DNA from 3 places in the Rhizobium sophoriradicis genome. Region 2 is predicted to be linked to each of the others. Evidence: predicted binding sites of a transcription regulator. Region 2 holds the regulator's gene; each other region holds the start of a gene.
The links. The regulator LexA, encoded in region 2, represses DNA repair genes until DNA is damaged. The targets are predictions, from matches to a motif close to TGTTCNNNNTGTGTTCNG.
Positions count from the first base shown of each region.

Region 1: N2597_RS11480 (ImuA family protein) is a predicted target of LexA. The motif match lies at 1,098-1,115, and genes of this name have one in related genera.
Region 3: N2597_RS00270 (DNA recombination protein RmuC) is a predicted target of LexA. The motif match lies at 762-779, and genes of this name have one in related genera.

Region 1 covers NZ_CP104152.1:2,294,937-2,297,205, forward strand. Annotated here, with positions in the region: gene N2597_RS11475 (Y-family DNA polymerase) at 1-373, opposite strand, end outside; gene N2597_RS11480 (ImuA family protein) at 294-1,049, opposite strand; gene N2597_RS11485 (hypothetical protein) at 1,379-1,669, shown strand; gene dinB (DNA polymerase IV) at 1,677-2,269, shown strand, end outside.
Region 2 covers NZ_CP104152.1:1,679,354-1,681,622, forward strand. Annotated here, with positions in the region: gene N2597_RS08530 (ComEC/Rec2 family competence protein) at 1-720, shown strand, start outside; gene lexA (transcriptional repressor LexA) at 701-1,420, opposite strand; gene N2597_RS08540 (VOC family protein) at 1,617-2,269, shown strand, end outside.
Region 3 covers NZ_CP104152.1:55,855-58,123, reverse strand. Annotated here, with positions in the region: gene def (peptide deformylase) at 1-512, opposite strand, end outside; gene N2597_RS00270 (DNA recombination protein RmuC) at 812-2,035, shown strand; gene N2597_RS00265 (ribokinase) at 2,121-2,269, shown strand, end outside.

The DNA.
Region 1 (2,269 bases), 620 kb from region 2:
GCATCAGCTCCTCGCCACCTTGCAGATGATCGGCTCCTTCTGTGTCCATCACGATGCCATCAGGAGGATCGGCTGCCACAACCGGCGAGTATTGAGACAGCGCCCAGAGCGTCACGCGTTCGAGTGCGGCAAGATCGGCGGCGGGATCGGCGTCAACCATGTGCAAGCCCTGAACAAGCGCCCGCGCTTTTGCAGCGGCCATGCCAACGTGCAAACCGAGCTTGGCGGCATTCGCATCGACGGCGGACAGCCACCGCTTCGACCCACTCCGGGCGACAATGACAAGCGGCGCTTCAGCCGGAATGGAGGGATCGGCGCGTCTGATCCGATCCGTCGGCAGCGTCGGAAGAAATACTGATACGACCCTGGTCATCACATGCACCTATGACGAAATCTGCGCTCTCTCCTGCTTTCACCCTGATCAGTTCAGCCAGCCATCGCGCTCGGCCGACACCTGGCACCGGAAGCGGGTCCGATGGTAGGACTGATATGCGCCAGCGTGAGGTCGCAGCCGTCGGATGCCCGAAATCTCCGGCCTCGGTCGGCCGCCGCCATCGTCGGATCACCAGACCCACGGTCCCGGACCCTTCGGCTGCAAGCTGGAGCCGCCGTGACACGGTCATAGGCAGCCGGACCACTTCGCCGACCACAGCGCCAAGGCCACCGAAACGAAGCGCCTCCTCGAAACTTTCCAGGACGAACTCCTCCTTGATCGCTTCGACATAGATGACCCGATCTGGATGAAGGCCGACCTGAGCAAGCGCCGGGGCGAACAGGTCCGGGCGAGCCAGGCACCAGACGACCTTGCCTTTGGTGCGAGCTGCGATGCCCGCGACAAACAACGCTGTCGCCGCACCATTAATCGCGCCTGCTCCTCCTCCAGCGAATTCGTGGATCGCACCATATGCCAAGCCGCCGCCGGGAAGTCGCCCGTCGATTTCGCGAACACCGAACGGCAAGACGGTTTTGGCACGGGCGACCGTCCCTTCGAGGTGCTGGATGCGATCTCGAAGATCGGAAATGATGGCGTTCGCCGCGTTCTGCGCCATACGGAGCCCTTGCTAAAATCAGGTTTTCATCTCGCTCAAAAGCGGATATGTTCTTTGTTTGTTCCTTATCGGAATGTGAGTCAATGTGCATATTCAGGCGAGCGTTCAGCGAACTGCAACCTGACAAATATCGCTTGAGCCGAAGAACGAATGGATTCAACCGCCTAACAACGGAACATCCACAGTTGCTAAAATGTCATCGATAAGAAAAAATACCTAAGATGAACTGGCCGTGGTTCGTCCGATGCCGGGTTGAAGAGGAGAATATCCGATGGCAGAGAATGTGGCCTCTTTCGACGAAAACCTGCAGAAATTGGTGGTAACGCCATTTGGCAACCACCCCCGAAGAACTGCGCATCGCGGCGATTGGATCGAAGATCGAGTTTGCGAAGAGTGAACTTCAGACGGTCCATGCAGGAAGGGTCAGGGTGGCAACCGATGACGGCAGTGAGCTGCCCATCGACTGTCTGGCGCATCTCGGGAGCGTCCTTTCAAACTACGAGCAAATGTTGTTCGACCAAATTGCGGACCTTGAATATCAGCAGGAGCTGCTGCGCTTTCCGCCAGACAAGAAAGAGGACCGCGAAGATGATGGAATTTCAGATAATCAAGACACCTGATTAAACCATGGATGATGCGACACGCGACAACGGCAATCGACAGCGCAAGGTAATTCATGTGGACATGGATGCCTTTTACGCCTCCGTCGAGCAGCGCGATAATCCCGATCTTCGCGGCAAGCCAGTCGCTGTCGGCGGGTCAGAAGCGCGTGGCGTCGTTGCTGCCGCAAGTTACGAGGCCCGCAAGTTTGGCGTCCATTCGGCAATGCCATCAGTCACTGCCAAGCGCAAATGTCCCGACCTGATCTTCGTCAGGCCCCGTTTCGATGTCTACAAGGCGGTCTCGCAGCAAATCCGGGAGATATTCGCCGAATACACGCCGATGATCGAACCACTATCGCTCGACGAAGCATATCTCGATGTCACCGACAATCTAAAGGGCATGGAAATCGCGACTGAGATCGCGCAGGAGATACGCGCCAAGATCAAGGCAGCGACCGGGCTGAACGCGTCTGCCGGAATTTCATATAATAAGTTCCTGGCGAAAATGGCGAGCGATCTCAACAAGCCAAATGGACAGGCGGTGATCACTCCGAAGAACGGCCCGGCGTTCGTGGAGGGCCTTACCGTCAAGAAATTCCACGGCGTCGGCCCAGCAAC
Region 2 (2,269 bases):
GGCTTTCTGCTGCTGACGCTGCTCCGCACCCGATTGCGCCATGCCGGCACATCGATCCTCGCCGTCTCGACGCTTATCGTGCTGATCCTGCCGGGTTCCCGACCGCCGGATCTGGTGATTTCCGAGGATGGTGGTCTGGTCGCGCTCGTCGCGACGGCGGCAATGGCTTCCAACCGTGAAAACCCGCCGGACTTCATCTTCGACCAGTGGCAGAGAGCGCTGGTCCTGCCGACGCACCACCCGCCGAAGATGCTGGATGGCCCTGCCATCCCGCCGCAGGGTGAGGACCGCCGCCTCAGGCTTTCCCGCGATCAGCAGAATGAGGCGAGGACGGCAATGATGGCCGCCGCAGCCGGCGGTGAGGCAAATCGTTTTTCCTGCGTCAAGAAAGCCTGGTGTATCGCCAGGCTCGGCAATGGCCATGTCGTCGCCGTCATCGACAATGCCGCCTATCTCGGCCCGGCCTGCGACGCCAGCGAGATTGTCGTGACCGCGGTGCGCCTGCGTTTCGACCGCTGCCACTCGGGTGCGACACTCTTCACCGGCGAGACGCTGCGCAGGACCGGTTCCGTCGAATTGCGTTTTGCGCAGACAGGCCCCGAGGTCGCAACCGCATTCGATACCTTGTCGCGTCCATGGATGCGCCATCGCGCCTATGATTGGCGCAAAGACGCTTTTACCGAATCAGCCCCGTTGGCTGTCAGTGATAGCGGCGAATGAGGCCGACCAGCTTGCCCTGCACCTTGACCCGGTCAGGCCCGAAGATGCGGGTCTCGTAAGCCGGGTTGGCGGCTTCGAGGGCGATCGAGGCGCCCTTGCGGCGAAAGCGTTTCAGCGTCGCTTCCTCGTCGTCGACGAGCGCAACGACGATATCGCCGGGGCTTGCGGTGCTGCCGTTGCGGATGATCACGGTGTCGCCGTCGAAGATCCCGGCGTCGATCATCGAATCGCCCTTGACCTCCAGCGCGTAATGTTCGCCCGAGCCGAGCATATCCGCAGGAACGACGATGTCGTGCGTATTGTTCTGGATCGCCGAGATCGGCACGCCGGCGGCGATCCGGCCCATGACCGGCACGGAGACAGAGCTGCCGTTGTCGGCGATCGGCTTTGCGGCAGCGGGGGCGGCGACCGGCTGGGGCTTGCCGAGGCTGCCTTCGATAACGCTCGGTGAAAAACCGCGGCGCGGCTGAAGACTGGGGCTATAGGCCTCCGGCAGCTTGATCACTTCCAAGGCCCGGGCCCGGTTCGGTAGGCGGCGAATGAAACCACGTTCCTCCAGCGCCGTGATCAGGCGATGAATGCCGGATTTCGAGGCGAGATCCAGGGCATCCTTCATCTCGTCGAAAGAGGGAGGAACGCCGGATTCCTTCATGCGCTCATGAATGAAAAGGAGAAGCTCCTGTTGTTTGCGCGTGAGCATCGACGTCAGACCCCTGATTGAAACAAATCCAGAACGGACCCTATATGTTCCATATGTGTTCCGCAAGTAGCTAAATTTCCGTAAAACTTCGCGCCAACTCGTCCAGATTTTTATTTTCATTCGCCGGATTGGCGCACATGTCTTGCATTGGGAATGGGGCTGTCGCACATCTCTTTGACGTGTCAGGAGGGGTCCTATGATCGCACATTCCGCCAAGCCGCACCCGCTGGATCATGTCGTGCTGCCCGTCGTCAATATCGATCTGGCGCGCGAAAGGCTCGGGAAGCTCGGCTTTACCGTCGCCGCCGATGCGCGCCATCCGTTCGGAACGGAAAATGCCTGCGTCTTTTTCGCCGACAAGACCTATATCGAGCCGCTCGGCGTGGCGAGCGTCGAGGAGAGCGAGGCGGCGGCCCGTCAGGGGAATGTCTTCATCGCCCGCAATCGTGCCTTTCGCTTCCGCTGCGGCGAGGAGGGGCTTTCGGCGCTGGCCTTCCTCACCGAGGATGCCGGCCTCGATCATCGGCGATTCGTCGGCAACGGCGCGAGTGCCGGCGAGATGCTGCAGTTCAGCCGGCCGATGCGGATGCCAGACGGTTCCGAAAGCGTCGGCAGCTTCAAACTGGCCTTTTCAGGAGATCTGCGCGCGCCCGACTTCTTTCTCTTCACCTGTCAGCGCATCAACTCCTTCCCGGCCGATCGCGCGGCGCTGGAGGCGCATGCCAACGGCGTGACGGGCATTGCCGAGATCGCGCTTTGTGCGCCGGAGCCGGTTGCGTTTGCCGCCTTCGTTGGTCTTGCGGTCGGGCAAACGGCGGTGGAAAAAACCGGTTTCGGTATGAATATCGC
Region 3 (2,269 bases), 1.6 Mb from region 2:
AGCGTCTTGGATTTCGCCGCCTTGGTGAACTTCTTGATCACCATCTCTCGCTTCAGCCGCGAAATATAATCGATGAACAGCACGCCGTTCAGATGGTCGATCTCGTGCTGCAGGCAGGTGGCGAGCAGGCCGTCGGCTTCCACCGTCTGTTCCTTGCCATTGCGGTCGAGATATTTGACCGAGACGACAGCCGGGCGTTCGACCTCGGCATAATAATCGGGAATCGACAGGCAGCCTTCCTCATAGACCGAGCGTTCGTCGGAGGATTTGACGATCTCGGGATTGATGAAGACCTGCGGCTGCTTTTCCTCGCCCTCGCGCGACACATCGATGACGAGCATGCGGCGCGGCACGCCGATCTGGATGGCGGCAAGACCGATGCCCGGCGCGTCGTACATGGTTTCCAGCATGTCGTCGGCAAGGCGCTGCAGGTCGGCGTCCACCCGCTCGATCGGCTGGGACAGCTGGCGGAGAATGGGATCGGGAAGAATGATGAGTGGCTTGATGGTCATGGGCGTTCCCATAACCCATCTTTTCCCACTATGGAATTATCCGGCAGGCGGGGATTGCTGTTTTTTGCATCCCCGCCCGGAATTCCGCCATATTTGTCTCACGCCGCCCGGCGGGCAGCAATGACCGAACGGCCGTCCGGCCTTGCCCGGAAGCGCTGCGCAGCGCGATCAGGTTCTCCACCTCGGCCGCGATTTTCGGCTTTGCGAACAAGACGCGCGGCCTCGGAAGATATTGAGGATCGCCGGTTGCGTTCACGTTTTGATCTATATCTTGCCGCATCTTCTGTTATGGTTGCGCCATGACCGTCACTTCCGAATCGCTCGCAGCTTCCGTCGCCTCCATCAGCCCGGCCATGCTGGCGCTGGCCGGCGGCGTTCTTGCAGCCCTCATCCTGCTGGTGATCGTGCTTTTTCTGCGCGCCGCCGGCCTTCGCCGCGAACAGGCGGAGGAGGCGGATCTGCGCGCCAGGGAGAGTGCGATGCGCATGGCCGAGCTTTTGAAGATCCAGGCGGAGATGCAGGGCCGCATCACCGCCATGGCCGAGGTCTTCGGCGCGCGGCAAAGCGAACTCAATCAGTCGATCAACCAACGCCTCGATGGCATGTCGCAGCGCATGAGCTCGACGATCACCGAGCAGACCAAATCGACGCATGAGAACCTGCAGCGGCTGCAGGAGCGGCTGGCCGTCATCGATGCCGCCCAGAACAATATCCAGACGCTTGCCAAGGATGTGGTCGGGCTGCAGGCCATTCTTTCCAACAAGCAGACGCGCGGCGCCTTCGGCCAGTCGCGGATGGAAACGATCGTCGCCGACGGCCTGCCGATGGGCGCCTATGCCTTCCAGCAGACGCTGTCGAACGGCTCGCGGCCGGATTGCACGATCCGCATGCCGAACGGCGCGCCGCCGCTCGTCATCGACGCGAAATTCCCGCTCGAAGCCTGGAACGCCATTCGCGACGCCGGCAGCCCCGAGGCCGGCAAGCTCGCCGGTCAGCAGTTCCGCCGCGACATGGAAATCCATATAAGGGATATTGCCGAGAAATACCTGATCCAGGGAGAAACCCAGGATACGGCCTTTCTCTTCGTGCCGTCCGAATCGATCTTTGCCGAACTCCACGAAAATTTCGAGCCGGTCGTGCAGAAGGCGCACCGGGCGCGCATCGTCATCGTCTCGCCGTCGCTGCTGATGCTGTCGATCCAGGTCATCCAGGCCGTGCTGAAGGACCAGCGCATGCGGGCGCAGGCGCATCTGATCCAGGGCGAGGTCGCGGCCCTGATGGACGATCTCGGCCGTCTCGACGAGCGGGTGCGCAAGCTGCAGGGCCATTTCGCCATGGCGCAGAAGGATATCGACATGGTGGTCACCTCGGCCGACAAGCTGACCAGGCGCGGCGCCAAGATCGAAGCGCTGGAATTCGAGGCGGGCGGCGATATCAGGCCGGCCCGCGACGACGAAGCCCCGGCCAAATCGGTGGAAAGCCGCACCGGTCTTCTCAAGCTTCGGGTGGTTGACGAGGAGTGACCGCTTCGGGCAGTGTCTGCCGCGCATTTCAGACAAGAGTTGGAGCATGACGTCGCCGGCATGTTCCAAAGGACGGGACATCCTCATGATCACAGTTTTCGGGTCCATCAACATGGATCTCATCGCCACGACAGGCCGCCTGCCGAAGCCCGGCGAGACGGTGGCCGGCAATAGCTTTGCCACGGCCGCCGGCGGCAAGGGCGCCAATCAGGCGCTGGCGGCGCGGCGCGCCGG